One region of the Radiobacillus sp. PE A8.2 genome, then DNA from elsewhere that is predicted to be linked to it. Evidence: a T-box and tRNA genes for the amino acid it is inferred to sense, from the RefSeq annotation. Region 1 holds a T-box; the other holds one or more tRNA genes.
What was found. A T-box is a leader RNA that pairs with one kind of tRNA and senses whether it is charged. The one in region 1 lies ahead of ACI6MV_RS23365 (valine--tRNA ligase), so its partner is inferred to be a tRNA-Val.

Region 1 (15,834 bases):
CGGATTACAATGTTCGTTTTGTTAGGATCAACGTGGATATCACTTGCTCGCAGTTGAACGGCCGTTTCCAACAATTGGTCCATGATCCGAACAGTTGAGGAATCATCATTTGTTTCTGTTTCACGAACAACTTGATTGGATTGTTGACCACGGTTGTAATGTCGATTTAATGCTTGCATAATATCGTCTTTCGATGCGATTACTGGTGATATAATTAATCCGGTCGACAGCTCTAAATCATCGATCGCATAATAATCCATTGGATCATTCATTGCAACCGTCACTGTGTCGCCATCCTGTTTTACAGGTATAAGTACTTTCTTCTGCGCAAATTCCTTTGTCACAATCTCGACCGCTTTGGGATCAATCGGATAGCGATAAAGTGAGACACTTGGAATGGCTAGTTGTTGCTCTAGTACCTCTATTAGTTGCATTTCTGTAATGATGCCTCGATCAACCAGTGCATCTCCAAGCTTTTGGCCGGGTTTCTTTCGATTTAGTGTTTCAACGATAACATCTTCCGTTAATAATCCTGATTCTTTTAAGATATCACCGAATTTTTTACGCGGTGCCATGAAATTCCTCCTAGGCGTATTTTTCAATAAATTTAAATTTCTCGTTCGCTATAAAAAAAGTAAGAAAGAAAATTTCTTAAACGAGAATATTTATCGAGGTCGAGCGTCTCCAATTCACTTATTCACTGCCAAAAGGATAATCAGCCGGATCACTTACATAGTTCTGAATCGATTTAAAATTAACAGTAGTTCCACCACTAATTACTTCATAACCATCCCTAGCGATTACTAGACCTTCAAAAGAAGAACCACTAAATGTTACTTTCCCATTCGGAGCAAATAATACTCCTGTCATTTGTAAGCCACCGCTGTTTATATTAATATCTCCCTTACTAACAATAATAGCATTAGTAAATGTGGAAACGTATCTACCTAAGTTTTGATCATAATAACTAGCTATATTAATATTATTACCATATAGTCGCATGTCCTCAGGTTTAATTGTCTGAGTATATCCATGATTTGCAAACCATTGATCAGATTTGAGTGGAGGGATTGGATATTCTGGCATCGTAAAACTTTTAACATTTTCCTGCTTTACAAGTTTTGAAAGGATATCTTGTCTATAATTATCTGGATGGTCTAGAGAACCGGTGTAATAAATATTGGAATCCGCTGAAAGAGATGGTGTCCAACCCAATTCAATGTTGCCATTCACATAAACATCTCCATAAATATTGGCATCTTTAAGTCTAAAGTTACCATTAACATAGACATCACCATAAATATTACGCGTCCCGCCCCACAAAGTTAAGTCTCCATTAAAATGAAGATTGCCCGGACTACTTGATGAACCTAGTCCTGCAGCTCCACCGTCAAAAGTAGTAGAACCACCAACATAAATGTTAGAGACGTTACTTAGAGAGCCACCGCCAATTTCACTACCTTTCAAATCTCCTTTTACAACTATTGTCGCCCCTGCTCCATTTATTTGCCTTCCATTAAATACAAATTTCTTTCCATATACAAAAACATTCTCATCTACCAAAAAATCGCCGAGATCCTGTGAACTTGCAGGTAATGTTATTGGCAACGATGCATTTAGAGTATTAATCGTTGTATTTATCTGGTATTCTTGATTATAATCGGTCCCTAACTCTAAGGTTACATACAAAGGCACAGTCGTGTTCACAGAAAGACATGTTTCACCTGTCGATGTTTGATTTAATGCAGCACCATCATTTTCAAATAAAACATCGCTCATACCATGTACCGTAATGTTTTCACTACCTATTATATTATTTTGATTTGAATCAGAATATATTTTTCCATTATTATAACAAAGCTTGTAATTATCACCTTGATGCGCTGTCCTCAATTGCGTTACGATAATATTAGCTTCTTGTCTTAAATCAATATGTGACTGCGTTATTTCGCTATTATTCATTGATGTTATAAGTACACTTGACACGATCCCTACAATCATAGTAGAAAGAGTCAAAGTTGCTAATAATTCAACTAAAGTTAAGCCTGTCTGATTGTTAAACATATTTTTCCGCATTTTAATAGATCACCCAATTAATATTATACTCTAAATTGACAAAAAGTTGGTGAAAGTTGTGAGGTTGCTTAAGAAATATTTGTCGAATTCCCTCGGATTAACACTAATAGAAATACTTGCTTCTCTCGTCATCTTAGGTATTATTCTAATTAGTTTTTTTACTTTTTTTAGTCAAACAATATTTCTTTCAAAAAAAGTGGAAGATAATCTGACTGCTATAAATGTTGGAGAAAAAATATTGTATGAAATGAAAGATACCTATACACCAACTGATTCTGCAGAAACATGCCCTGGAACTAATCCAATTACGTTACCTTCTTTATCCGCGGACAATGTTGGTCAGTATTATTCAATTAATAATAAAAACTATTACCCGAATATTACCGTCTGCCAAACATCTGAAGAAGAAGTGCTTGAATTATATCAGATTCACGTTGAAATCTTTGATGAAGACTCAAAGCTATTAAGTGAAATCTTTGATTACATGGAATGAGGAAGATAGCATGAAAAAAAATATTATTAATCAACAAGGCTATGCTCTTGTACTTGTGTTGCTTACTATAACTGTTATTGGCATACTAACTCCACCCATAATAAACAGTTTACTAAACAGTACACAGCAGTATCAACGAAGTGAGGAAAATATTCAATTACAGAAGTTAATTGAAATGGGGAAAATGTATGCTCGGAAAGAGATTGAGGTTGTCCTGACACCCTTGCCTACTAGTTTAGATGAAGCAAAAGCAACATTACAATCAAGTTTAACTATTGAGGAAGTAAGTTTAGATAGTTCAAATGATAATATGTCCTTCACCGTAAGTTATAAAGATTATGTGATAGAAGCAAATGAGTTAAAGATTACCTATGAAATTACAGCCAAGCTTGAGGATAATAATGAAGTTCTCGCAGAAAAAAACGAATTTGAAACGTTCATAGTAAATAAAGAAAACAGCTAATCTCTTGTAGCTAAAATAATAAAACCCACCTTACACTTTTATTAACGGGTTCGGTTGAGAGGGAGAAAACGTAAAATAACATAGTTTTTGGAGGTGCAATTAACATGCTAATTCGCACCTCCATTTTTTATTGTTATATCAAAGTTTTTTGAAAAAATTCTGTACTTTAACATGCCAATTAGCACCCTATTTAGTATACTGATTCGCAAGCGTACAAAAAATATTGTACTACTGCTAAAAGGTATGTTATTTAGCGTGTTAATTTTTGTGCTAATTTCAGTGTTAAAACCCATGTTAATTGGTTATGCTAATTAAAAATAAGATAAAAGGAGTGTTTTCATATGGAATTTATTGAACCTAGAAATATTAATGCTGATAAAGTAGATTGGCTTATCTCAGAACGTGTTAGAGCTATCGTCTCTTACTACGCAGAATACACAGAATACACGGAAAGCGATGTAGTGGATAAACTATTGCTAAATATACTGGATGACAAAAAGTTTATAGAGTGGATAAAAGACAAAAGAAACAACAAGCGGATTATTAAGCAGGTGAACCTAGAACATTTAATAGAGGAAAAGGAAGAGGAAGTTGGCTAAGCTAAAAAGACTACTCTCAAAGGACGACGTTATATTAGAAGTCGCTAACCCTGTTACGGAAGAGGAGCTGAAAAATAGACATAAGGATTATCATGTCTTACCTCCAAGGAAATTTGGAACAAAGTACAGAAATTTGTTGTTTAAACCAGTTGAATTTACCCTTTTTAATAAGGGTTATTCTCTTCAATTCAACTTTTGTACAAATCCTTACTGTAAGTGGCAAGGTCTACAACAAGAGAAATTTGACACAAAGGGAAAGCCCAGTCGTTATAGATTAGATGCTCCAGGTGATGAAAGAAAACAGATTAAATGTAATCCTGATCCAGTAAATCCTAATAGAGGTGCTACACTTGGTTGCAAGTCTGCCGCATTATCTAACTGGTCTATTTCCGAAGAAATACATAGATTGATTCGAATAAATAGCATAAAGGTTGATGAACCTGCTTACAACTTTCATAAGGAAGGATGTTCTCAACACGGGCAAACTCCCTTTAAATCACCATTCCTATTTTACAGACAAGGGAAAAGTAGTAGCACGGGTGCTCAACAATGGCAATGCAAAACATGTAAGAAAAAGACAACACTCAGACCAGATGGTAAAAAATCAGTTGTGTATAATCAGAAGCGCAGCGAGATTAATCTCTTATTTACTAAGTTATTGCTAAACAGAGAACCAATAACTAGGGCTTGTGAAGTGTTAGAAATTGCAGATGGAACATATTATGAAAAATTAGAATTTATTTACCGTAGATGCCTTGAATTCCTAGAAAGAAACGAAATCAAACCATTGCAAGAAAAAGAATTTAAAGAGATGTGGATTAATACAGATAAAATGAATTATCATCTAAATAATGTACGCAAGAAAGGGATGGGCGGCAGAAAGTATAGTGATGTTGAGGATTCTGTTTTCCCTACTAATGTGGTTATTAGTGCTGATGTATTTTCTAGATATGTGTTTAGAAGTGACGTATCTTTTGATTGGGATGCTTCTCTTAGTGACATTGAGGAAGATACAATTCAATTTAAAGATGACCATTTAGGAATATATGCTAGAAAAAATGCGAGGTTCACGAAATTCTCTTATTATCCTCAAGAACCTTCTGCAAACGACACCCAAACAAAAGCAGAATATAATTATGATTTGTCTAGGTTCGAAAAAAGAAAGAAATATGCAGATGGATTACACGTTAACTCAACTTACACAAGCACTGCCCATTATTGGCTCATTAAAGAATTGGTAAATGCGTCAGAATGGCGTTTCATTACAGACGAAGATAGTTCTCTTATTACGGCTATCTTTCGAGTATTTGCAATGGAAATTCGGTTAAGCGATGGGCATCACTTCTTATGTCAAACTGATAAAACTAAATCAAGGAAACAAGCTCGCCAAGAGTTTAGTGATGCGAAAAATGTTTTGCTAGAATGGGGTGATAACAATGGATATAACACAAGATCACTCAGAAAGTTAGCTAAACTGCAGCTAGAACAGTTATTTGAAAAACATCGCTTTCACAAAGAGGTTAAAACATCAACTGGTTCTCATTTTAGATATGCTGACAATCCCATAGAACATCCATTAGCTACCATAGATAGAGGATATCGTTCCTTTGATTGCACCACCAACTTATCATCAGTGGAGCCAAATGATATTGCGGAACTAATATTAAATGTAAATGACAACGCAACTAATGCCTTTATTCAGCAAATAAGAAGAAGACTCTCGATACTCGAGAGGCCCTTATCAACTGCTAGGGCAGATTTGAAGAGCTATATTTACGCCAACTTCAACCCTAAGTATGCTCAGATGGCCATAACTATTTTGAGAACTTATTATAATTTCTGTTTACCTTATAAGACTGGCAAGATAAATAAGACACCAGCTCAACGTTTAGGTATTGCAGATAAGATTTTTGAACTGAAAGATATCATTTATTTAAGGTGATAAAATAACAGAACTAAAAAGGAGCTTGGAAATTCAAGCTCCTTTTTAGTTCTGTTATTAAGTTTCTTCCTTATCTAATGTTTTTATAAAATCGTGAAGTTCTTCTTCACTCTCTCCTTTAAAAATAATACCTTCGTGATCTGTCATGATATATGTGATCGAATCTTCAAATAATCCTAATAGCTCTTTCTCGTTTTTAACTTCACTGCTAGAACGTCTCATTGATATTGTGTGAACTGGAACATCCTTATCAATTTCTGGAGGAGAGAATGATCCGTTTTCATCAGGTTTCAAATTGTAAATGTAAAGTCCATAATCGCCTTCACTCGCTGTCATCTCTAAAACAATTTCCTCTTTTGTATAAGGATTGATGGTTACCTTTTCTGTTTTATAAGTCGGTAGATTTTCATTATCTAAAAGCGCATCAATCGTGACTAATTCTTTTTCATAACTCCCCTTGATTTCAACAGACACTTTTTGCCCCATTTTTAAATCATCAAGGGCTTTTGCTTCGGTTGTTTCTGCTAAAAATGCTTCAACAACCTTTGCATTTTCCTCTACATCCATTGTTTCTCGTTGTTCTTTTGTTAATGTGTCTCCTACATAAACAACAAATGAATTTTCTTCCTTGTTAATGTGATTTATTTTTCCTTCAATAGTCACTGTATCATTTTGCGCACATCCCGTTATTAACAAAGATATAAGTGTAATAATGCCAACATAAACCTTCATAAAAAACTCCCCCTTTATAAAAATAACTTACCATAAGAAGCCCTCTTCCTTATTGAAGTATTTGCTTCGTTTAAGATCGATACTTCACAATCTCACTTAATTGTATCACTAAATGGTAAGGATTTACCAAAAAAACAAGAAAAAACAGACCCAAGATTGGGCCTGCTAATCTCCTTGATATTTAATTTGTTAATTAACATGCTAATTATACAATTAGAAAAGGAGTTATTTTCATTGCTAATTACATTTTTCTCCCTCTCAACCGAACCCGTTAACACTTTTATAAGGTGGGTTTTATCATACATTAATCATTTTCTCATATACCGCAACTTTATTCCGTCCCTTTTGCTTTGCACCAACATACATCGCACGATCTGCGTGCCTAACAAGTTCTCGCGGATCTTCACAATGATCTGGATAAGAGGCTACACCAATGCTGGCTGTTACTTCAACACTGATTTGCGACTCTTCGATTAAAATGTGCTGGTCTAATTGAAACGGTATATCGGATATCGCACTATGGATGGCGTTGGCGACATATTCGCTCTGCCCTTGGTCAATTCCAGGAAGTAAAACAACGAACTCTTCCCCGCCATAGCGTGCAACAGTTCCTTCTTCTCCAACGACATTTAATAAACGTGTTGCTAATTGCTGAAGGATTTCATTCCCGCTTTCATGACCATATGTATCATTTATCGCTTTAAAATGATCTAAATCTAACAATATTAATGATGCTCGTTCGTTGTTAGATTTGCATGATTTTTCAAAAAACTGATCCAAATACTCCTCCATATAGCGATAATTATATAAATTAGTTAATGAATCTCGTTCACTTTTGAATTTTGTTTTTTCATAGTTATTAGCATTTGTTATCGATACTGCAAGATAGTTCGTTAAGATTTCTAAAATCATAATTTGATATCTTAGATATGCCCCTTTTCGTTTAGAAACTAAGGTGACAACCGCTACGATGTGATTATTTCTTTCAACTGGTAAAGATACAATGCTTTCCCCAACAATTTGGAGATCAGGAACATCCATTTGATCCCATTCTTTGTGCGATTGATAATGTACTGATTCTCCTCGTCCCCATACATTACCACTAATAGATTCAAACTTATTTAAGCGAATATTACCTGGAAACGGCAACTTCTTCTGTGTATCATGAAATCGAGAGAGTTCCAAATATTCATCATTTACTACCTCATAAACAAAGGCATAATCAACTGGCAATAAATTGGTTACACGTTCTACAAATAGATCAATTACCTCATTTACTTCTAATTGCCCCGTTAATTCATGCCCAATTTCGCTCGTTCGTTTTAGGTAATAATTTATGTTTTGCGTTTTATAATAGAGGGTGAATATAAACGAAATACTTATAAATGGTACGCCAACATAGAAAATTGCAGTAACCCCAATATCAGCATACAAAATATATAAAATAAGGCCAACAGGTAAAGTGAGTGCTGTTGTTATTAAATCCCAGATCAAATCTTTATCAAAGATACGTTTCGCTTGCCCGTTAATTATTCGTTTAAATAGCATTATAATCAGCTGATTTGTCACGAATGCCGAAATAACATAACCAATGACGGGTATTATTCCTTGGAGTGTCTGATAATTTATTATCCCATGCCCCCCACCTAATAGGCGATAGACAAAAGCAGATAAAACCGATACACATAAAAACATAAGTAAATTGGCTGGTAACCGGTAATGCTCACTTATACCAATTCGCAGCTTAAAAAATAGGACGAGTACAGCAATTTGCGTTAGAATGACCTCAGCTAATATTCCATAATATAGAAATACAGCAAATCCTACTGCATTGATGAAAAAAACTGGTGTATTGTTCACAATCAGCGGAAAAAAAGCAATAATGCACATTAATAGGCCAAAAGCGATAATTCCCAACCATTCTACCGAAGTTTCAGAATGTATTATATGTGGGATTTTCATTAAAATAACAGGCCAGATGCAGAGCCATGCAACCCATAAAGAAATTTGCTTTCTTCTTGATATCATACTTTTTACAACTCCCCAAATAGTTCCTTATACTTACTTAATCTGAAAAAAGCACGGCCGATTTGTTCCTGTTATATACAATTATAGACATTTATTTATAGCTTATCAATTACTTTTTTTCTAAATTTTTCCTTATTAAACCGATAAAATGTAAGGATCCTGTTACAAATAAAATCGTTTCTTTATTTGTTTGATCAGCTAAAAATGATTGAAGTGTCAGTTTCCAATCATCTGTTACAACAATTTCTTTTCCAGACGCCTGCATTAAATCTTCAACAGTCGCAGAACGTGGATGGTTAAAAGAACTTGCAGTAACCATATCAAAATCAGATGTAAGTGCCGTAAGCATTTCTTTTATCGGTTTATCTCTAAACGCGGCAAAAAGCAACGCCTTCTTTTGACTTGGATAATACCGTTCTACCGTAGATAAAAATGCTGTAACCCCTTCTTGATTATGGGCGCCATCTACAATAACCGTTGGATTATCATGTACTTGTTCAAATCGTCCACGTATGACTGCTGTTCCAAATGCTGCTATAGTGATTTTATCAACTAGCGTTAGCCCCTGCTCTTTCAATTTTTCCAGTCCCATACACGCAAGTGCAGCGTTACCTACCTGGTGTTCACCTTTCATCGCTAAAATTACGTCAACTAATTTCTGATTTCCTGACAAAAAGGTAAATGACTCTTGCTTTTCGGTAGTAAGCTTCCGATCTACTATACGGAATTCTCGGTTCAACTCAAATATGGGTGCATTTTTGATTTCTGCTTCCTGCTTGATAACTTCACGTGCTTCAGGTTGTGCTACTCCTGAGATAATCGAAACCCCCCCTTTGATTATCCCAGCCTTATGACGTGCAATTTGCTCATAACTATTGCCTAAAAATGGCGCATGATCCATGCCTATGTTCGTGATAATACTTAAACACGGCTCAATACAATTCGTAGAGTCGTCCGTTCCACCCATATTGGTTTCGATTATGGCAATATCGACTACATCAGCAAAATAAACAATCGCAAGCATAAAAATAATTTCATATTCTGTCGGAGGGTCGCCTGTCACATCAAGCCCATTAATTACTGGAGCTAATTGATTCATACAATCAATAAGTGAAGTATCCGACATAACTTCATCATTAATATGAAAATGATCGTTGATTTTATCAATACTAGGAGAGGTATATGTACCAACCTTATAACCGTTCTGCTTCAAAGCTTCTTTCATATATGTAAGTGTAGAGCCCTTACCATTTGTTCCGGCAACATGAACAGCTCTTATCTGTTTCTCTGGGTGATCTAACGCGTCTAGCATTTGATCCATTCGAGATAATCCTAATTTAATTCCAAGACTTCTTCTATCCTGAAAGAATTGGTATACTTCTTTTATATGACAAAACATCATCAAATACCTGCCTAAACTATAAAATTTAATATAAAAGTTATTATACCAATAATTATCAACGGAAAGATAGGAAAGGAATGTATCTATGCATCTTCATGGTTGGGTAATTTATAATGGCCATTTGGCTGAACATAAATTTTTAGATTATGCAGAGTGGATTAAACAAGCTGCAGCCAAGCAAGACATTACCATCGATATAAAAAAAAATAACCAGCTATTATCAATATTAGATATGAATACATTTCATTTTGTCGACACTCTGTCAGCAAACAAACCAGATTTTGTTTTGTTTGCCGATAAAGATATTGCATTAGCTAGACAATTAGAATATATCGGTATCCCTGTGTTTAATAGTGCAGAATCGATTGAGATAAGTGACAATAAAATCTCAACTTATCAAAGATTGACACTGCAACGACTACCAATACCCAAAACAATTGTCGGGCCGAAAGTATTTCCTGGTGTGCGCAGTATTGACATCCCTGTATTAGACCAAGTGATAGAAGAACTTGGGGGTTTTCCCTTAATTATTAAAGAAGCGTATGGTTCGTTTGGAGAACAAGTTTATTTAATTGATTCTAAACGAGAATTACAAGACAAGATTAATTCGATAGAAGATAGACCGATTTTATTCCAACAATTCATTTCCACGAGTTATGGAAAGGATGTCCGCTTAAACGTTGTCGGTGACGAGGTTGTCGCATCGATGCTGCGACAGTCAAGTGGTGATTTTCGTGCCAACGTATCCGTAGGTGGTACCATGCAAGTTTATCAGCCATCTCACTACGAAAAACAGCTCGCAATAGCGGCAACAAAGGCGATTGGAGCTGATTTTGCAGGCATTGACTTATTGTTTGGTGAAAACGGACCAGTTATTTGTGAAATTAATTCTAATGCGCACATTAGAAATATTTATGAATGTACTGGCGTTAATGTTGCGGATTTTATGATCAAGTATGTAGTGGAAAAACTTGGAGAGGGAGAATAGTTTTGAAGGTAGGATGGTTAATTTACAAACAGGAAGATGCCGTTAAAAATATGTCCTTCATCGACTGGTTTATAGATGAATGCAAGCAGCAAGAACTAAAGCTTGTCCTCGTTTACAGAGAGCACTTGGATATTGGTGTTTATAACGGAAAGTTAGCTCTGCACCAAAACAATCTGGAGTGTAAACCACCTGATTTCGCAGTAATACGGACAATCGATCCATTACTGAGCCAACATCTCGAGCTGATGAACGTTCCTGTGTTTAACTCGTCTGCTGTATCGATGATGTGTAATCATAAAGCAAACACCCACCAAGCATTAGCTCAACTCCAGATTCCAATGGTCGATACAGTTTTCCTAAAGAAAGATCTGCTTCCTAGTAAGCCGCCACTTTCCTTACCCGTTGTAATGAAAGCTGCAACAGGTCGTGGTGGCAACCAAGTTACAATGATACACACACAGACTGCCTGGGAACAATTCAGCAAGCACACCTACGCTGATGATGTAGTTGTTCAAGCTTGTAATGTGCAACTTGGGAAGGATGTACGAGTTTTTGTAGTAGGAAAAACTATTGTCGGGGCAGTGCTTCGCGAAAGCACTACAGATTTTCGTGCCAATTTTACACTCGGTGGAACGGCGAAATGGTATGAATTGAATCAAGTAGAACTCACACTTGTCCAATCAGTTGTCGATTATTTTGATTTCGGAATGGTTGGGATCGATTTTTTATTTGATTATGACGGTAATTTACTTTTCAATGAAATAGAGGATGTTGTAGGCAGTAGAACGTTGAGTGAGGTTAGTAATGTAAATATTATTAAGCTTTATGTAGCTTGGATAAAGGAAAGGATCTAACCCCAAATAACAGTGACTCTTTACGGATTGTATTAGCTAGAATTCTATATTTACTAAAATTATTATTCCCTACTATCGTTAAAAGACGGTCTGCAAATAGTGTAGGAATAGTTATAAAACCTGCATTCATATTCAGGAAAGATTGACAAGATAAGATGGATTGTTCGTAACACAAAATATTGAAATGAATACAAAAAGGGAGCATAAGCCATTTGCTTATGCTCCTTAGCTATTTTATGTTTGTAATTCCTTCATTCTCGCTTCTACCTTCGCTCGTTTATCCATATAATCCTTTTGCTTCTGTCTTTCTTCTTCAACTACTTTTTCTGGTGCTTTACTTACGAATCCTTGGTTGGATAGCTTCTTTTCTACAAGTTCGACTTCTTTTGTCCATTTATCCAATTCCTTTTGCAAGCGAGCAACTTCTTTGTCAACATCAATTAAGCCTTCCAATGGTAAATACAGCTCCGCTCCAGTAATAACCGCTGACATCGCTTTTTCAGGTGCAATGACTTTGGTAGCAATCGTTAGTTCACTTGGATTACAGAAGCGTTCTAAATAGTGTCTGTTCGCTTCTAACTGGCTAACGATCGTGTCATTTTCTGCTTGAATGAGCAATTGAATTTGTTTCGACATTGGCGTGTCAACTTCAGCACGAATGTTACGTACAGAGCGAATGATTGCTACTAAACGCTTCATTTCATCTGCTGCTGTTGCATCGTGCAAGTCGTTACGCGCTTCTGGCCAAGCTGCTTGTGTAATCGATGCACCTTGATGTGGTAACTGCTGCCAAATTTCCTCTGTGACAAATGGCATAAACGGATGTAACATTCGCATGATTTGATCAAGTACATAAGCTAAAACGGATCTTGTTGTCTGTTTTGCTTCTTCGTTTTCACCGTAAAGTGGAAGTTTCGCCATTTCAATGTACCAGTCACAGAAATCATCCCAAATAAAGTTGTATAAATGTCTGCCCGCTTCACCAAACTCGTATTTATCGGCATTTTTTGTTACAAGCTCAATCGTTTCGTTTAATCTTGTTAAAATCCATTTATCCGCAACTGATTTTTCACCAGATAGATCGATATCTTCATATTTCATATCTCCAAGGTTCATTAGTGTAAAACGAGAAGCATTCCAAATCTTGTTGATAAAATTCCACGTTGATTCTACTTTTTCCCACTGGAAACGTAAATCCTGACCTGATGTCGAACCTGTTGATAGGAAATATCTTAGCGAATCTGCGCCGTACTTTTCAACAACATCCATCGGGTCAATTCCATTACCAAGTGATTTACTCATTTTACGACCATCTGCGTCACGAACAAGTCCGTGAATAAGCACGTCTTTGAATGGACGTTGACCGGTAAACTCAAGGGATTGGAAAATCATACGTGATACCCAGAAGCCGATAATGTCATAGCCCGTTACGAGTACATTTGTCGGAAAATAACGCTTATAATCTTCTGCTTCTGTATCCGGCCACCCCATTGTCGAAAACGGCCATAGTGCCGATGAGAACCACGTGTCTAACACATCATTGTCTTGAGACCAATTTTCTGGATCTGTTGGGGCTTCTTTACCAACATGAATTTCACCTGTTTCATTATGATACCAAGCTGGTATTCGGTGTCCCCACCATAACTGTCTAGAAATACACCAGTCACGTGTGTTTTCCATCCAATGTAAATATGGATGCTCAAAGCGCTCTGGTACAAACGTTACTTTTTCATCATCAGATTTCTTTTGTAACGCAATTGCTTCATCTGCTAACGGCTGCATCTTAACGAACCATTGTGTAGATAAATACGGTTCAACGACAGCGCCACTGCGCTCAGAATGTCCAACAGAATGCATATGATCTTCAATTTTGAAAAGAATGCCTTCTTCTTGCAAGTCTTTGACAAGCTGTTTACGACACTCAAACCGGTCCATACCTGTGTATTTTGCTGCTTTTTCATTCATCGTGCCATCTTCGTTCATAACAAGAATGCGTTGCAAGTTATGACGGTTACCAATTTCAAAGTCATTCGGGTCGTGTGCTGGTGTAATTTTAACCGCACCAGAACCAAATTCCATATCAACATAGTCATCCGCAACAATCTCAATTTCGCGACCAACAATTGGCAATATAAGCGTTTTTCCAATTAGGTGTTTGTAGCGGTCATCTTCAGGGTGTACAGCAACTGCTGTATCTCCTAGCATTGTTTCCGGACGAGTCGTAGCAATTTCGATATGACCGGAGCCATCTTTTAACGGATACTTCATATGATAGAAATGACCTTGAATTTCCTCGTGAATAACCTCGATATCAGAAAGTGCTGTTTTTGTTTTCGGATCCCAGTTAATAATATATTCACCGCGGTAAATCAAACCTTTTTCATAAAGCTGAACAAACACTTCTTTAACCGCTTCGGAGAGCCCCTCATCTAAGGTAAATCGTTCTCTTGAATAATCAAGTCCAAGTCCAAGGTTTTCCCACTGCTTACGAATGAAATCCGCATATTCTTCTTTCCAACCCCACGCTTGCTCAAGAAATTTTTCACGCCCCAAATCATGGCGACTTTGCCCTTGCTCACGTAGCTTTGCTTCTACCTTCGCCTGTGTTGCGATACCGGCATGGTCCATACCTGGTAACCATAAAACGTCATAGCCTTGCATCCGTTTCATCCGGCTAATAATGTCCTGCAATGTTGTATCCCAAGCATGGCCAAGGTGCAGTTTACCAGTTACGTTTGGCGGCGGGATTACGATTGTAAAAGGTTGTTTGTTGTCGTCTTGTGTTGCTTCAAAAAATTTACCGTCAACCCAAAACTTATAACGGTCCTGTTCTACTGCCGTAGGATCATATTTCGGTGGCAAGGATACTTCTTTATTTTGTTCCAAACCAATTTCCTCCTTCAAAAAAACACTGTGATAAGATAAAAGCAGAAAAACAAAAAAATCCCATCATCCAAAAAAGGACGAAAAGGATTTATTTTCCGTGGTACCACCTTTGTTTATAGAAAAATACATATCTATACACTTCATTCAGGTAACGGCTCTGCACCGGCTTCTTCTACTATCGTTCAAAGAAGCAGCATCCAAGGCGACATTCCAAAGCAATCATCCTAGGAAATCTTTCAGCAATACGATTTCCCTCTCTACAAGCATTCACTTTGTACTCTTCCTTATCACAGCTTTTATTCGTGTTATTTTATATAATAGCTATTTTATCCAAAATAACACAAATAAGTCAACACCGAAATACTTTTTTATGCACAAATAGGCAAGGCTCTAACATACAATACACCAAAAGAAGATAAAGAGGTGAAATCATGGCACGTTTCTATCGATATCGGCTTCCACCTTGGTGTAGAACCTGGCTGCTCATTATTGAAAGAGCCTTGTTACCTATTTTGATATTCCAACTATGCCGTACATTATTTTTCCCGACAACTTTTGATGTTCTATTGTTAGGTTTTCTTGTCGGCTTATTTACTGCGTTTTATTTACAATGGATTTAGTCATCTTCAGCTGCCTGTTGTAACGCTAGTCTTCTTTCATATAAGTAATGCTGCATGGATAACCCGTGCATCAATCGTCTATATGATTGCTCCAGTGAGCGAATTTGAAATGGTTGTGCCTTTTTGGCATTCTTCTTTTCATAGCTTTCAATTACAGATAAATAGGAAGAAGGATACAACAAATAGATCGCCAGCAAACTTTTCTCGCTTGATGCTAGTGGATTATATTTTTCATATATTGGAAATGCATTAATCAGTTGATCCATATAACTGTCGTGATACTGAAAAGCATGATAGTAATAAATGGCTAAATCCGTCATTGAATTTCCAAAAAAAGATCGTTCCCAATTTATAAAATACGTTTGACTATTTTGATAGACCATATGCGTGGTCCTTAAGTTACCATGGCACATACAGGAGTATAATAATTTGTCCTCGGTAACATCTTCCAAATAATAGTCATACCAATCGTCCAGCTCGGAAAAGACTTGCTCTAAATCACGAAATTGCATACACACGCGTAATTCGAACGGGGACATGAAACGTCTCCGTTCGTACTTTTCCACGTAAGATAGCAACTTTCTGCGCAATTGTGCTAGTTGATTTTTCTCATTATCAATCAGCTTCTCAATATCCTTCACATCAATTTTTTGTTCGTTTTTTGTCTGTTTGTGAATTTTGGCGATGGAGGCATAAAACGATTCAATTTCATGCTCCGGCTCATCTGATTCTATTTGTTGTTTCCACGGGG
Region 2 (15,834 bases), on a different contig from region 1:
CTTTATCCGATCCACTTCTTGGGAGTGAAAAAACACATACGATTGCTCGAAAAATGAATTTGCCGTTTCAGGGGGTTGGTGTTTTTTTATATATTCAAAAGCGTCTCTAAGCTCTGAATGAACGAACTTGATTAAAGATGCATTCTCACCTGTCCACTCGCCTAGTTCAGGTACAGATCCAGAAACTAATGTCGTTCGTATTAAATCGGAATATTGCTCTTTTTCTTGTTTAGATAAAACTGCAGCATCAAGAAGATCATCAATGAAGGGATATGTTAGACCATAAGAAAAACCAAGCCTAATAGCACGATCAAGCTTTTTTGTACGCTCTTTAACCTGTATTTCTGTATGCATTTCTTCCATCTCGTGCATGACAACTCCGGCAATTGTTTTGATAAGCTTACGCTGTGCATGTTCCACATCCATTCCACTTGGAATATTGGTAGACACTGTCCTTAGTTTATCAATTACCCATATAACCGCTGATTCAACTCCTTCTCGTTGAGCCCACCGGTACAAACCTGCCATAGTAAAATCCTGACCACTGTCACCTTGATCATTTATCACCTGATTTTTCAAGCTTTTGACGACATCTTGAATCCTATCCTGTGTTTCAGACGAAGCCAAAGATTTACCTAAATCCCTCATATAAATATAGGAGATACTTCGATCTAAGTAATTTTCTAGCTTGCCGCTGTGATTGAGCCATTGAATATACTTGTGATACCCCAACTTATCCGAATTTCTCTGGCCACGAACAAATAAAGATAGTATTGAACGGTGGTGTATGTGGTTTGGTTTCCAAGCTTGGAAATCTTTCGTTAAGATCGGCACATACGCCTGCTTTTCGATTTGCACAAGAAGTGAAGTAAAATAGGCAGCAGCCTTTTCTTCCGCTTTCCGATAGCATCTATCGGCATTAATAATTGATTGTTCTTTCATTATGCATACCTCGACTTCATTATATATCTATCGGTCTTGTACTTAAAAATTTTCCAACAAAGTTTCCTCTTAAAAATAAAGTAACATTTTTCATAACAAAAAGCATTTATATCTAGAATATTGTGTTTCAATTAAAAAGTGCCAGAACCCACCTAGTTAGATTGTCTTTGATGGATTCGGCACCTACTTTTTATCGTTTATACGTTGGTATACAGGCATTGTAAGGCTCACGGTGGTTCCTTTACCCTCTTCACTCTGAAACTGAATTTCTCCGTTATGCTCTTTAATTATTTTAAAGCTTACCATTAAACCAAGGCCCGTACCTCCTGATTTTGTTGTATGAAATGGATTACCAAGTAATTCAAGATGCGCTTCCGGAATGCCATATCCTTCATCAGTTATAGTTATTTTAATCTTATCACTTTGTAAGCTTTCTACCTTTATGGTTATTTTTCCACCATCTGGCATAGCTTCCATACCATTTTTAATGATATTGATTAATACTTGTTTTATTTGCTGTGAATTACATTCAACCTCGGGAATATCCTTATCTATTTCATTATTAATTGTAATCGTATCTTGTGTACCATTATGATTCAAAATTTCAACAACATAGTTAATCATTTCATGTATATCGTTCTTCACAAAAACAGTGTCTTTTGGCCTCCCAATAACAAGAAGATCATCAAGTATTGAACTAATTCTCTCAATCTCATCCGTCATTATTTGAAAATACTGATCTTCTGGGTACTTTTCCTTTTGCAACTGTGTTAATCCCTTAAGGGATGTTAGTGGATTTCTTACTTCATGGGTAATCGAAGTAGCCAATTGTCCTACTATAGCCAGTTGTTCAGACTGTTGCAACTCTTCTTTTATCTTTAATCGCGCTTCAAGGTTTGAATAAAAACGAGTTAAATATATGTAAGATAGTATAGCTAAGAAACTGTATAAAACAATAGGTAATAACACTTCTAAATACTGAAATAGTAGACCTATAATAATATATTTACCAATAATTCCAACTAATGTGTAATAGAAGTATCTTTTATTAATAAATAATGATGAAAAGAATATAAACACTAATTCAACGGCACTTCCAGTTGCAAATATATTCGTTGTTCCATAATAAATAAGAAAATTATTAATAATATCGATAACAATAAAACTGAATAAATATACATACTTAACGGCATATACTTTTTCTGTCTTAATTAAATAAAAGGTAGGAATTAGTAAAGGTATGAATATGATGTAAAACCATATGCCAAATCCTCCTGTAGTTATTTCTTTTGGTACATTATATGCTAACGGTGCAGCATAGTTGTACATTAAGTCAAAACCAATAAGAAACAAATAAAAAATGGTTAAAAACAACTTTAATCCTTTAACTTCTTCGTCTTGTAATAGATTGTTAATCGTTTGCTTACTCATAAAGTTACTCTCCCGTATTGAATTTGCTTGACAAAAAATTACGGTTCCTATAAATACTATCATATCTTAAAATAGGAAGTAAGTGGGAAATATTCGTAGATTTTTGCATTATTTTGTAACTTAGACTATCGATACGCGTTGTACTATGTCGAATATTGCGGCTATTTATCTTTCTTTCATTTATGTTATTTGTTTAAATATAAAATAATAATTAACTATTTCCATACTGAATTTCTTGATTTGCAACTTTCAATCATCACACCTATAACCTGAAAATAAAATACCCCCACACAAGATCAATGATTCAGTTTCAATGGGAGAACACCATGTTCCTCATTATTATATTTCCATTAAAAATAGAAGAGTCTAAAACCTTTAAGCAACAAGGATTCAGACTCTTCTCAAGAATGATTCCGACTGGGCTCGAACCAGCGACCTCTACCCTGTCAAGGTAGCGCTCTCCCAGCTGAGCTACGGAATCGTTATATTAATGTTTCTGGGATAATTATTATAATATAAATAACTGTAACACTTGTCAATATAAAATTGCATACATATATATTAACAAGCTTTGTTGCACAAGTATTTTTTGAGATATTACTAAACTTCAATCTATGACTGATGTGCAACTTACGATTTGAAAGCAACATTCATTAATTCTAATAGCAATTTTAAAATACGGGTCAGTTCTCCTAATGAGAAGCTGACCCTTAACTAGTCTATTTATAATTACTTTACACAGCTATCTACAACAACATTTGGTTGTTATATAGTCGGCATGAATTAGTCACTAATATGTTATGTTGTTATCATATTAGCAATTTCTTATATGTATGTCAAAACTCTTATTTGCAGATTATTAAAAAATAACCTAATCTTTTATTACAGCATTGTAATACTCGTTACAATCCATCCAAGATTGACTAGGTGTACCAAAACATTCCATATTTTCACTGTAGGAAGGCATTTCCATACACTCTTTCTATCTATATCTATCAATAGATACCACATCTACTCTAGTATTTACTATTTTTTGGTTAGTGAATTACTATGTTACAGCTGATAGCCTTAAGTAGAAAGCTAGTCTACTAGGAGGTCATCAACGAATGAAAATTATTAAAAGCTTACTATTGACAGCCGCTATTACTTTAGGTGTATGTACGTTGCCAAATGGAGCAGACGCGGCATCCTATAAAGTCCAGTCTGGAGATTCGTTTTGGAAAATTTCAAATAAGTACGGTGTGTCTCTTTATACGTTGCAAAAAACGAATAACCGCCTAGGTAGCAGTCTTTTATATACTGGTGAAACGATTGTAATTCCGGGTTCAATCTCTCAATCTGATAAGGAATTAATGGCAAAACTTGTTCATGCTGAGGCAAAAGGAGAACCCTATGCAGGGAAGGTTGCGGTAGCTACAGTTATTCTTAACCGCGTCGATCATACTGAATTCCCTGACACAATAAAAGGTGTTATTTATGAGCGCTCATCAGGTGGATACTATGCCTTTACACCTGTTCAAAATGGTTACATTAACAATGCAGCTGATGCAGAAGCAATCCGTGCAGTAAATGAAGCATTGGCATTCCGTGGAGAAGGAAGTGGCTCTATCTACTTCTATAATCCTAGAACAGCAAAAAGCAACTGGATTCTTTCTCGTGAAGTAACAATAACGATCGGTAATCACCGTTTTGCTAGATAAAAAACATAGACAAGGACGTACCAGGATAACCTGATGCGTCCTATATCACTTACATAACCCAATCCGTTCGATTGAGTACTCTAAATTCATTTTTTATCTTTTTCCTTCGAAAGATATTCACGATCCGAAGCCTGTGGCGGTCGTTCAAACCAACCATTCTTAATCATTAAATTTGCTCCATCCTCAGCAAACAATCCGATGTCTTTAATATCTTTTGCGTACATGGCAGCGATATCTCGTCGGAAACTAAGTGCTAAAGAGCCGCCAGAATTGCCAATTGACAATGCATTTAATGTCGTTGTTTGAAATAACATGAGCTTGTCAGAGAACGGAGAAATTGTAGAGTTAGAAACCTCTGAATCCCATGTCATTGGAGCAGGAAGTGTACTCTCTTCAAAGATTAATCGATACTTTCTTAAGATTTTCCTAGCTAGTTCCTGTCCTCTAATGAAATAATTTCTCAATTCTTCTGAATTTGCAACCTGCGAAAAGCCAATCATTAACGCTTTTCCATACGTATTATTTGTATAATTCATAAAAATGTGAGCTGCTTCATCCGCTGTAATCGTTCTTTTTTCACCAAACCATCCACGTAAGAAGCTCTGCTTTTCAACAAAATTCGCTCTGTCGGGAAAATCCATATAAGGAGCACGGACAAAAATACCCTTTGATAACATAATCGCTTTTGTTTCATCTTCTAAATCAGCTGATTCATTTAGATAATTTCTGTACAATTTTCTAATGTCCTCTCTCGCAGCCATAGAGAAGGCTGCACCATTAGCAACGATACCTGCTTCACCTAAATTACGAAGGAAATAAAGCATATATGTATCCGAAAACAGTCGTGGAGCTGTCACATTGACATCTTCACTTGAAAACCCAATCGGTACAGGAAATTTTTCATCATTGAAAATATCGGTTAACGTTTTTATGTGATGTTCAGACATCTTAAGTGCTTTCTGAACTACACTCTTTACTTCTTTATCCTCTACTTTTTCTGAAAAATATTGTAATACCGGTAGTGAAGCACTTTCCATCATGTAACTACTCCACAAGGAACCAATTTCGGATGATGCTAACTTAATATTGTGTTTCATCATAATTTACCCCCTATTTTTTTACATTTATATTGCGATAGTCTTTACTACTTTGATAAATATATGAATGTAAACGGGGTATTTCTGGCAAAATCATCTTAACCGTGTTGTAATATCCAAAAGTTATTGGATGTGCTTGGTACTTCGGTAGCATAATAAAGAAAAGAATTATTAAATGAAGGAGATTTTATGACAAGCAATATTGAAATGATGTGGGATGTCGTAGAATTACATAAGAAATTTATACAAGCTGATTTTCAAAGATGGATTACCTATGAGCTCTTTAGTTGGTCATGGTGGTTATTAGTGCTTTTCTTAATCATTCCTTGGATAATTTGGATCAAGTTTTTTGATCGTAAACGATTCATGGAAATCATCTTGTTTGGCGCTTTAACTGTTATACCAACCACATACTTAGATGCGATTGGAAGCGATTTAGGATTCTGGATATATCCGACTGAATTAATACCAATTACGCCGAGAGCGATTGCCTTTGATATGTCACTTGTTGCTATAACCTATATGCTGTTATATCAGTACTTTACAACCTGGAAATCTTTCCTCATTGCTCAGGTCATTATGGCATTACTTTTTGCATTTGTGGGAGAGCCCTTAAGTCATACTTTGAACTTAGTCCTTTACATGAAATGGGTTTACCTTTATTCCTTTATTTACTATATCATTATTGGGATAGCCTCTAAAGCAATCTTGGAAAAAGCAAAACAAATGTACCCACCATATAATTCTTGATTGCAAAAAAAGGAGTCAATTGCATAGTTACCTTACACCAAGCAATTGCGATCTACATATTAGATGCAATTCAACCATAGAATTTCAGTGTTATGAAATCGACTAAGATAGCGAGCTGAAAAAACGAGAGAATTTCGAAAGGTTTTTCTTAGATTTTTTTCTTTACCAGTTAATCCTGATGTTCAATACTTCTCGTACATAATCCACCCAGGAAACAAGATATTAAAATATAAGAGGTGAAAGAAGTTGCGAAAAACAATCATTGCAGTTGTCCTAGTATTATGTTGTTGTCCGATATCTTCTGTCGTGTCCAAAGCAGAACTAGTAAAAGCTGTGTTTATGAGAGATAACAATGTATGGCTGTTACATCAAGGCAAGGAAAAACAAATTACCAACTCAGGTTCTGTTTTTTCTACACCAAGCTGGTCTCATGATGGACAATGGCTATTATACCAACAAGAAGCTCAAGCTGAATTTCAAGAAGTTGGAATGCAGCTTGAGCTTTGGGCTTATCATGTCGATACTGGGAAAAAGCAAAAAATTTTCTATCATGCTTTTTCACCATTATGGTCCTCTAAAGAAAATCTGATCGCATTTAACGCACAAGGAATTTTGAACATTTCAAATCTGAATTCTTTTAACAATGTCGCAACTGGCGTAAATAGTTATACATGGTTACCGGACGCTACTGGCTTCTTGTTATCATCATCAGCTGTGTTGCGACCAGATGGATGGACAAGTCCGATTCTTTTCACTAAAAATATAAACTTTGATCACGATGACCTTGTATTTAATGGTGTTGAAAAGATGTTTACCATACCAAAGGAAATCGAACTTGGTAACCAAAAAATCAATTCAATAAATGCTAGTAGCTTTGAATTCTCTCCTAGCAATCAATGGATATCCTTTATCGTTTCACCAACAGCCTCGTTGTCGATGGATAGTAATGTACTCTGCGTGATTTCAAAGCATGGGGATGATTTTCACGTGTTGGATGAGGTGATTTTTGGTGTTGGTGAACCCAAATGGGCACCAAATAGCGATACCATTGCTTTTATTGCTGGTGGGGGTAGAATTGTTTTTGGTTTTAAAGACAAGCAAATAAAAGTAAAGGAAATGCCCACAACAGGAACGTACACACCTGAAAATTATGCAGAATTAGATTTTGATTGGGTTTCAGATTTTTCACTTGTTACTGCTCGAATCGAAGAACAAGAATGGTCGAATGATTTTAGTAAGCATCCATATCCTGCGTTGTACCTCATAGATCTAAACAAAAATACCCAAACAAAAATAACAAATCCGCCGACAGGATACGGTGATTACAATCCGCAATATTCGAGATCGCTAGAGAAATTAGTTTGGTTAAGAGGTACATCAATTACGATAAAAATCAGGAATTATGGAAAGCTAATCCTGATGGAACAGAAACCGTACCCTGGATTAAAAATGTAGATGCCATTGTTTTTTATGAACCTAACTAAGAAGTTGACAACTATCTTTTCACAGTGTCTTTAAAACATATATTCAAATCATTGCTGAGTATGAACATCAGCAGCTAATAACCGCATTTATTTAACTCGGTGAAATAATAATATTGACTTGCCAGGAGCTATACGTCTTCGATTCTTGTCTAATTAAATAGACGCTTGGAATATTCTCCAAGCGTCCGTATCAAGCACTCTAGTTATCCGCCCATTTTTCTGCGAGTCACACTAGCTTTTTTCGCTTGCTGACTTTTCATTTGAGGCTTTGAGCCATTGCTAAAGCTTGAATTATTACCACCGTTTACTTGTGCCTGTTTCTTACGTTCAAGTTGTAACTTCATTTTTTCTTGAACGGTTAATTTTTTTGTTTCTTGTGCATCATTGTTTTCTATATTAGACATCATTTGTCACCTCAATTTTTACTCATCATACAGCATAATTATAATACATTGCATCTAAAATAGCATCTTAATTTTTAAAAATAACCTTTAAAATGATTCTTTCCCACTGTTGCCACGACAACAATTGTTTTATCCGCAATGTAGTAACTAATCCCTTTCCAATTGGATATCGTAGTTTTTTCACTTGTTTCATTTGGGCCAACTTAGTTATAAGCTTGGCAACCAAAATCGGATCTTCATGCTTTGTCTTACCAGACTCCAACGAGTCAGTAATCCTTTTCATATAGCTGTAGTATGGAGATTTTTGATTCGTTGATTGCTCTACAATTTCCATCCCAGAGCCCCAAATATTTGTGCTAAATGACCCCGGTTCTACAAGCGCAACGTTCACACCAAATGGTTTCATCTCTAATCGTAAACTCTCTGTGTAGCCTTCAAGCGCAAACTTGGATGACACATATGCAGACAAACCTGGAAATGCAGTTCGGCCACTCACACTACTCACATTAATAATTGTTCCACTTCCTTGCTCTCGCATGAGTGGTAATACGACCTGCGTGACAGCCATAACACCGAATACGTTTGTTTCAAATTGTCTGCGATACGTACTTACTTCAATATGTTCGGCGAAGCCACCAATCGCAAAGCCAGCGTTATTTATTAAAACATCTATTTTGCCAAGTGTTTGTATCTTTTCTGCAAAACTTGCAATCGATGCTTCGTCTGTTACATCTAGTTGACAAGGATGGATTCGGTCTAATATCCGTTGATCTGTTGTGTGCAATCTAAATACATCAGCTTTTTCGATGTTACGCATCGTTGCTAGCACACTAAATCCTTGCTTAGCAAGTTCCAATGTTGTTAATAAACCAAAGCCACTGGAAGAACCAGTAATAATAGCTATATTCCCCAAAAATCTGCCTCCTTATTATTTCATTTAATTTTCATAATTAACACACGCTCAGTGGAGAAAGGCTGATCCTATTATATGTGGCGATGAATAGCTGAAATCAAGAATTTGAAATTGATTAATTCACTATTGTTATATATTCTCTTCAGTACAAGTATATCCGATTATTCGTTGTATAGGAATGATACGTTAACATCCATGTTGGTATTAGATATGGTAAACTAAATGTATGTAATTTTAATTGGAAAATCCGTAGATTAAGAGGTGTGTACATTGGGTAGAAAGGGAAAGATGATAGAAAGGCAACTAAATAGTAGCTACTTAGACGAGACGATGACAATAAAATGCTACTTGCCAGAAGTTTTTACACCACTTGGTAACTATCACATTTGTATCATGCAAGATGGGGATGATTATTTTCGTATGGGAAGGGTTGCAACAGTGAGTGACAAGCTTCATGATGACGGAGAAATCGAACCGACTGTTTTTGTCGGTATTCATTATAATGATAAATACGATCGTAAGGAAAAATACCACCCGACAGGATCAAAGCAAAAAGCATATATTGATTTTCTTGTCCGGGAAGTTGTTCCGTTATTAGATGAAGAAATACCTTCTGATCAAGTTGGGGCAAGCCGAACATTAATGGGAGATTCACTTGCAGGTACATTGGCGCTCCAAACGGCAATCACATATCCGCAAACTTTTGGTAAAATTATTATGCAATCACCATATGTCGATAACACGGTTCTGGAAATGGTCGAGCGAGCAGATACGTCTGTTAGTCTTTCGATTTACCATACCATCGGCACAGATGAAACAGTTGTAGAAATGTCGACAGGTGGAGAAATGGATTTTCTCACACCTAATCGTAAACTTGAACAATTACTTAGCCATAAACCATTCAATTACAGCTATTATGAATTAGACGGTCCTCACACATGGAAGCCATGGCAGACGGATCTACCAAGAGCACTAACAAGCATGTTTGGTTAGTGTGGTATTTTACGATGCTTTCGATAGCATCACTTGCTCATTCGCCTGGTATAATATAGGATAATAACACAACGAACAGTAAAAAGGAGGCTATTAAAAATGAGATATGGTATCGTTATATTTCCATCGAAACAACTACAGGATGAGGCTAATTCTTATCGAATGCGTTATGACCCACATTATGCATTAATACCACCACATGTAACGCTTAAGGAACCATTCGAAGCGAATGAGGATGATTTGAAGCAAATTATTCCTGATCTTAGGAACATTGCTAAAGAAACGAAACCCTTTCCTTTGACTGTAAAAAAAGTAAGTTCATTCTTTCCAGTGACAAATACAATCTACATGAAAGTAGAACCGATTGAGGCATTGCTTGATGTAAACGAACGACTTCATTCTGGAAAGTTGCCAAAAGATCAAGCTTTTGCATTCGTACCGCATATTACAATTGCCCAGAAGCTTTCCGATGATGAGTTTTCTGATGTATTTGGAAGCTTGCAAATGCAGCAGTTTGACTTAGAAGAAACAGCGGACCGTTTCCAATTAATGTATCAATTAGAAAACGGATCATGGACAGTATTTGAAACTTTTAAGTTTGGTGAGGAGTAAACACGAGAAATGGAAATAACAATTGTAGAAACAGACAAACAAAAAAATGATGCATACTATGTTAGAAATACGGTATTTGTACAAGAACAAAACGTGCCACCAGAGTTAGAAATTGATGATTTAGAAGCAGAAGCTACTCATTTTGTCGGATACGTAGACGACCAACCGATCGCAGCTGGTCGTCTACGGCTCGTCGATGATTATGGAAAACTAGAACGAATTTGTGTACTAAAGGAATACCGTGGTCTTGCTTACGGACAAAAACTCATATCTGCTATGGAGGCACATATTCAAACGAGCGGATACCCAAAAGTGAAATTAAATGCACAAACACATGCAGAGAATTTTTATAAATTCATCGGTTATGAAACAGTTTCGGATCAATTCATGGATGCTGGTATCCCACATGTAACGATGATTAAGCAATTATAACATTCAAAACTAATGGTAAAACACACGTGATATTTGATAATTTCGTGTGTTTTTTTTATGTTGTTGGCTGGAAATCGTCTAGCACTTTTCACTTATTCTAGTATGAATTCATCATCAATTGTCTATCATGATGAAAGAAAGAATAAAAGGTGGGGTTTTATGGATCATGTTATGCCTTTACTAGTGGAAACATTATTTGGCTTCTTCGTGCTATTTGTCGTCACGAAAGTATTAGGCAAAACACAAATCAGGCAATTAACTGCTTTTGACTTTATTGCTGCACTTATTTTAGGTGAATTAGTTGGTAATGCATTATTTGATGATGAATATGGATTATTTGAAATTGGCTTTGCAGTTTTCCTTTGGGGAGCATTGCTTTATATTACCGAAATAATAACGCAAAAATTCAAGCGAACACGTGCCTTGTTCGAAGGCAAACCAACAATCATTATCCATAAAGGAAAATTACAACGTGAGGCAATGGCCAAATCAAAATTGGACATTAATCAATTACAGCATTTACTTCGTGCAAAGGGCGCATTCTCTGTAACAGAAGTTGATTATGCTGTTCTTGAAACGGATGGTACAGTTTCCGTATTAAAGAAATCATTAGATCAGAACCCCTCACGAAAGGATTTTAATCTGATGGAAGAAAAGGTAACCCTGTCAATGACTCTCGTGTGTGACGGTGAAATCTTTCTAGATAATTTATCGGAAGCTAATCTTGATCAACAATGGCTTGATAATGAATTAAAAAAGCAAAAAATCAATTCAATAAAAGATGTTTTCTATGCTGAATATAAAGAAGGAGAAGCCTTACATGTACAAGCGTACTAGGCTCCTCCTTTTTTCTAGTTAAACTATTTTTATCTGTTGGCAATAAAAATCCATCTACCACCGGTAATATGATGGGAAATTTTTTCTTTTTTGATTAAGGCAAGCAGATAACTGGTTACCGCCGTTCTCAACAACACCCATTGTGAAAGTAGTTTTTCGCCTAGACCAAAATGCTGACACATCTCAGCTACAATCGTTTCGTGACTGATTCCGTTAGGGTATTCTTCCACTTTAGCCTCAACCCAATTTAATAACTTTTCGTGATAGTTAATATTAGCTTGCACGGTTTTATTAAAATCCTCCTCATATTCGCCATGCCCCGGAACAGCGCCTTGGCACCTTATTTCAGTTAATTTGTTCAAACTCTCAATCGCTAAATCTGCATCCGTCATATATGGTAACTTATGCTTATGTAAGTATTGTTCACTTAAATATGCATCACCAGCAAATAAAATATCATCGATTAAAATTGCAAGCTGGTAATGGGTATGACCTGGGAGATTAACAGTTTCAAAAGAAAAATCCCCAACTTGGTAGTGTCCTTCCTCAATGACTTGATCAATTGTGATTGGATTTCCTTCTAAAAATTTGTTCCGTAAATCCTCTAACGGTTCATTACCGCCGAATAAATAGATTGGTTCCATAATCGGATAACGCATAACCGCTTCCTCAAAAATCGGAGCAATTGTATGTACTTCAAACTGTTGTTGTAAGTATTGCGCACCCCCAAAATGATCAGCATGGGCGTGTGTAACAAACAAGTGCGTTATCGGTAACTCATGCTCCCTCAACTGCTTAATTACTTTTTTCATTGCAGATTTATCAATCCCCGCATCAATTAACATCCCCTCCTCGCCAAGATGCACATAGCCAATGTTGACCGGTCCGTGGAAATAAAAACATGTTTTATTCAATTGTTGAAATTCCATATTATTTCTCCTTGTTGAAATTCTTTGTTAACAAATACCACATTATATTATTGCATATTTTATTAGCAATATTAAGTTAAGTACAATTCACTACTCCATGTAATCTTCTATCTGTTTTATTGCTTTGCTAAATTCTTTGTTCCAAAGATCAAATTCTGTCTGAAATTCATTCATCTGCTTCTCGGGGCGTTGCAACCATTTTTCGTTTTTATACAAATGCTTGTCGATCGCTTTTATATGCTTCATCCACTTTAAATCTGGGATTTCATTAGTCATTTTTGTTAACCTCCATTATGTTTACTTATATTTTTAAACAGCTAGAAAAAACGCGCTGAATCTGCCTAAACAAATTAAGTTACTAAGCTTCTTACGCTTTTCATCCGTTCGTAAAAGAAAGAATAGGCAACCCTGGGAGTTGCCTATCTTATCATATTATATCCAAGAAAAAGGTCTTTTTTCTCCTTCATCATCGTCTTTATAATCGTCTCTTTCTTCTTCTACGGATTCTACTTCATCATGTTTTTCATGTCTTTCTTCTTCTACAGCTTCCACTTCTTCTCTTCTAGGTCCAAAGAATGGGTCAACCGGACGACGACGCTTTGGTGGTTCGATCGTTACGTTATCTGCTTTAATTACTAAATCTTTAACGTAGATAACTTTTTTCTTCTTTTCAGACATAAAGATTTTCACTCCTTTGTTGAAAACTTAATCGATATATTCTATGTGAATGTCCTGCATTTGTAATGGACATTCGCCCGATTCTTGTTAACATACGATTTTTTCAAACATTTTTTCAAGAAAAGGTGTTTGCCCACACACTACGGCCGATAATACATACTCTATTAAAGACAAATAAGTCAATAATTATGGAAAGGGGTTAGATACAATGTCTTGTGGAAGTGAATATCACACAGGTAACTGTGTATGCGACATTTTAAGAGATATTGCTGATGCTCAGTCTGACATTATTAGTGATTGTACGACTAGCTGTGAGCAGTCAATTGCCGATTTATTAGGTGATTCTTCTCCTTCAGCTAACGATTTAGACACAGTACCAGTTCTACTTTATTGCAAAGATTGTAAACCATTTAAAGGATTTGGTGCACCTACAGGAGCAATCAACGACGTAACATCAAGCTTTTATTTCCGCGTTAAAACAGTAGATGAAGATTGTTGTGCTGTATTAGAATTATTGCGTGACCCTAACGATCAGGACGACACACCAAGATCTCCAGTAGAGCAGTTTACTGGTAATTTAGAGGCAACTGGCATCTGCATTACTGTAGATGTAAAATGCTTCTGCCACATTACTTGTTTACCTGCTATTAGCGCATTGTAATTTAACGCTAACTAACAGAAGTAATTGGGTCTGCCTGTCTAGGGCAGACCCTTTTTTCATTAAAAACTACTATTCTAAAAACCCATTAATCTAATGTCAATTATCTCATCTATATCTAATTCAATTTTCTTTCTGCCTCTAATCACTACCATAAATACAACTTTATTATCATAATCATAAATTACGCCCCGATAAGATTGTTCTGCTGTTTTCACTTCACATTTCATCTTAGGCACCTGTTTTGGAAGACTTACGAAATAGTTCACTTTTTCTTCCACAGTCATATCTCTAAATCGTTTTCGGTTAGATTGCTCTGTTCCCTTCTCTTCACTTTCCTCTAAGTTGTAATCATTATGCTCATCTAATTCTCGGTCGACAACTCCCTTTTCTACCTCTGCTTCTATTGCAGGTTGTTCTGATTCTTGTTTCAGCTTCATCTTTTTTCTTCTTATTGTTTTTTCATTGGAAGCTGTTGCATCCGCACTTTGTTTATCTATCGTTCTTTTTTTTGGAGTTCGATAACTAGACTGCATGCTAGCAGATGGTTTTTCTAACTTCGGTTGAGTAATATAAAGCATTGGATTATGCAAATGCTTTTTTCTTTTTTTGGGCATAAATAGCTCCCTCCCCTTTTCGCTACTCTTCACGACAGTATATGTAGATGGCTATGATGTGTGCCCAGTTTTTATATTAGATTTTTGCAATCAATTATTAAATAACTGATGATTAACTATAAGAGGAGAGATAAACATTTACTCTGTTTAAAGAAGTGGTTGCTATTTTTTTACTCTGGAAATAAGATGTAATTATATACTATACGAGGAGGAGACAGATGAAGCACTATATATTGTTCTATTCGATACTATTTGGACTAGGTCTTCTATTAGGATTTTTGCAGGTGGACCTCATTTTATCATTTATTATTATATTATTGTTTGGACTACTATTTGTTGGGATCACTTTTCATCCAATATTAATAACGAAAAATGTTGAAAAAACAGAAAATTATTTGATGAATAATAAAAAAAATCCGGTTTACCATTTATATTATGCAATCTCAAACAAGCTAGATAATGAAGTTGAAGATGCAATGGCTCGCGCATTAGCAAAATACAAACGACCGAATAAGGTAGCTATCTTTCAAGTAATCTATTCCATGTATCATGATGATCTTGATAAGGCAAAACAATACGTGGAATTTATTCCTCAAAAAAATTATCAACTTTATTACTATGCATCGATTTTAATTGAGGAAAACAACTTGGACGACGCAACTATTGCCGCTAAGGAACTCCGTGCTTCCGAATGGATGAAGTCAATCATTCTGGGTGAAATCGAACTAAAACAGGAAAACCAAAATGAGGCTAAGCAATATATTCAAAAAGCATTTGATAAAACAAGAGGGATGCAAAGATATAGTATTTACAAGCATTATCAAGAATTGTTGGAGAAGTAAAGAGGTGATACATACTTGCAATTTAGTAAATTTAAAGCAACATTAGAAAGCTTTTTATGTGAAAAATTAATTGGACGCGTGAAAATAAACGCTGCTGTCTATCGAAAAACACATGATCAAACAGGACGTGTATGGATCTCCTTTGATAAACAGGAGATTCTACATGCCTCTACGATAACTTATGAAATGATGCATTCAAAAGTATATAATCAATTAATTGAAGAAAAGCGTTTAAAGCCAATTCCATATAACCAAGATTGGAAAGTGATGTTAGCGTCGGAGAAACGAAAACAGTTGGTGCACGCATCCGACCAGGCAGAGCAACAGCTAATGGAACAAGAAATTTTTAGTGAATATGATGTCTACAATGCACTGTTGCACTATCATTGTTTATCAATCGAACAGGCTTTGAATTCCGATCATACAATCGTAAAGGCATATGCTATGTTTGATAGAAGATTAGGAAAAAGAAAGCTACTAAAACTTATGCCTGTTACAGTTGGACATCCTTTAAT

Region 2: it encodes a tRNA-Val, which carries the amino acid that the T-box ahead of ACI6MV_RS23365 (valine--tRNA ligase) is inferred to sense. The anticodon was not compared.

Annotation. Positions count from the first base shown of each region.
Region 1 is NZ_JBJGXI010000070.1:1,067-16,900, forward strand. It holds partial or broken gene ACI6MV_RS23310 (GspE/PulE family protein) at 1-575, opposite strand, end outside; gene ACI6MV_RS23315 (type II secretion system protein J) at 694-2,076, opposite strand; gene ACI6MV_RS23320 (type IV pilus modification PilV family protein) at 2,156-2,569, shown strand; gene ACI6MV_RS23325 (hypothetical protein) at 2,580-3,032, shown strand; gene ACI6MV_RS23330 (hypothetical protein) at 3,374-3,631, shown strand; gene ACI6MV_RS23335 (insertion element protein) at 3,624-5,573, shown strand; gene ACI6MV_RS23340 (hypothetical protein) at 5,631-6,305, opposite strand; gene ACI6MV_RS23345 (GGDEF domain-containing protein) at 6,603-8,333, opposite strand; gene ACI6MV_RS23350 (bifunctional folylpolyglutamate synthase/dihydrofolate synthase) at 8,443-9,732, opposite strand; gene ACI6MV_RS23355 (ATP-grasp domain-containing protein) at 9,821-10,723, shown strand; gene ACI6MV_RS23360 (ATP-grasp domain-containing protein) at 10,726-11,577, shown strand; gene ACI6MV_RS23365 (valine--tRNA ligase) at 11,812-14,463, opposite strand; T-box leader at 14,534-14,763, opposite strand; gene ACI6MV_RS23370 (hypothetical protein) at 14,892-15,083, shown strand; gene ACI6MV_RS23375 (hypothetical protein) at 15,080-15,834, opposite strand, start outside.
Region 2 is NZ_JBJGXI010000026.1:19,854-35,687, forward strand. It holds gene ACI6MV_RS14390 (polyprenyl synthetase family protein) at 1-942, opposite strand, end outside; gene ACI6MV_RS14395 (ATP-binding protein) at 1,126-2,373, opposite strand; tRNA gene ACI6MV_RS14400 (tRNA-Val) at 2,782-2,854, opposite strand; gene ACI6MV_RS14405 (cell wall hydrolase) at 3,480-4,073, shown strand; gene ACI6MV_RS14410 (DUF3231 family protein) at 4,160-5,170, opposite strand; gene ACI6MV_RS14415 (CBO0543 family protein) at 5,360-5,920, shown strand; gene ACI6MV_RS14420 (TolB family protein) at 6,167-7,375, shown strand; gene ACI6MV_RS14425 (hypothetical protein) at 7,608-7,808, opposite strand; gene ACI6MV_RS14430 (SDR family oxidoreductase) at 7,876-8,721, opposite strand; gene ACI6MV_RS14435 (alpha/beta hydrolase) at 8,992-9,714, shown strand; gene ACI6MV_RS14440 (YjcG family protein) at 9,814-10,326, shown strand; gene ACI6MV_RS14445 (GNAT family N-acetyltransferase) at 10,336-10,758, shown strand; gene ACI6MV_RS14450 (DUF421 domain-containing protein) at 10,918-11,595, shown strand; gene ACI6MV_RS14455 (MBL fold metallo-hydrolase) at 11,625-12,524, opposite strand; gene ACI6MV_RS14460 (hypothetical protein) at 12,615-12,800, opposite strand; gene ACI6MV_RS14465 (hypothetical protein) at 12,957-13,202, opposite strand; gene ACI6MV_RS14470 (CotY/CotZ family spore coat protein) at 13,411-13,863, shown strand; gene ACI6MV_RS14475 (CotO family spore coat protein) at 13,938-14,477, opposite strand; gene ACI6MV_RS14480 (hypothetical protein) at 14,696-15,319, shown strand; gene ACI6MV_RS14485 (SF0329 family protein) at 15,335-15,834, shown strand, end outside.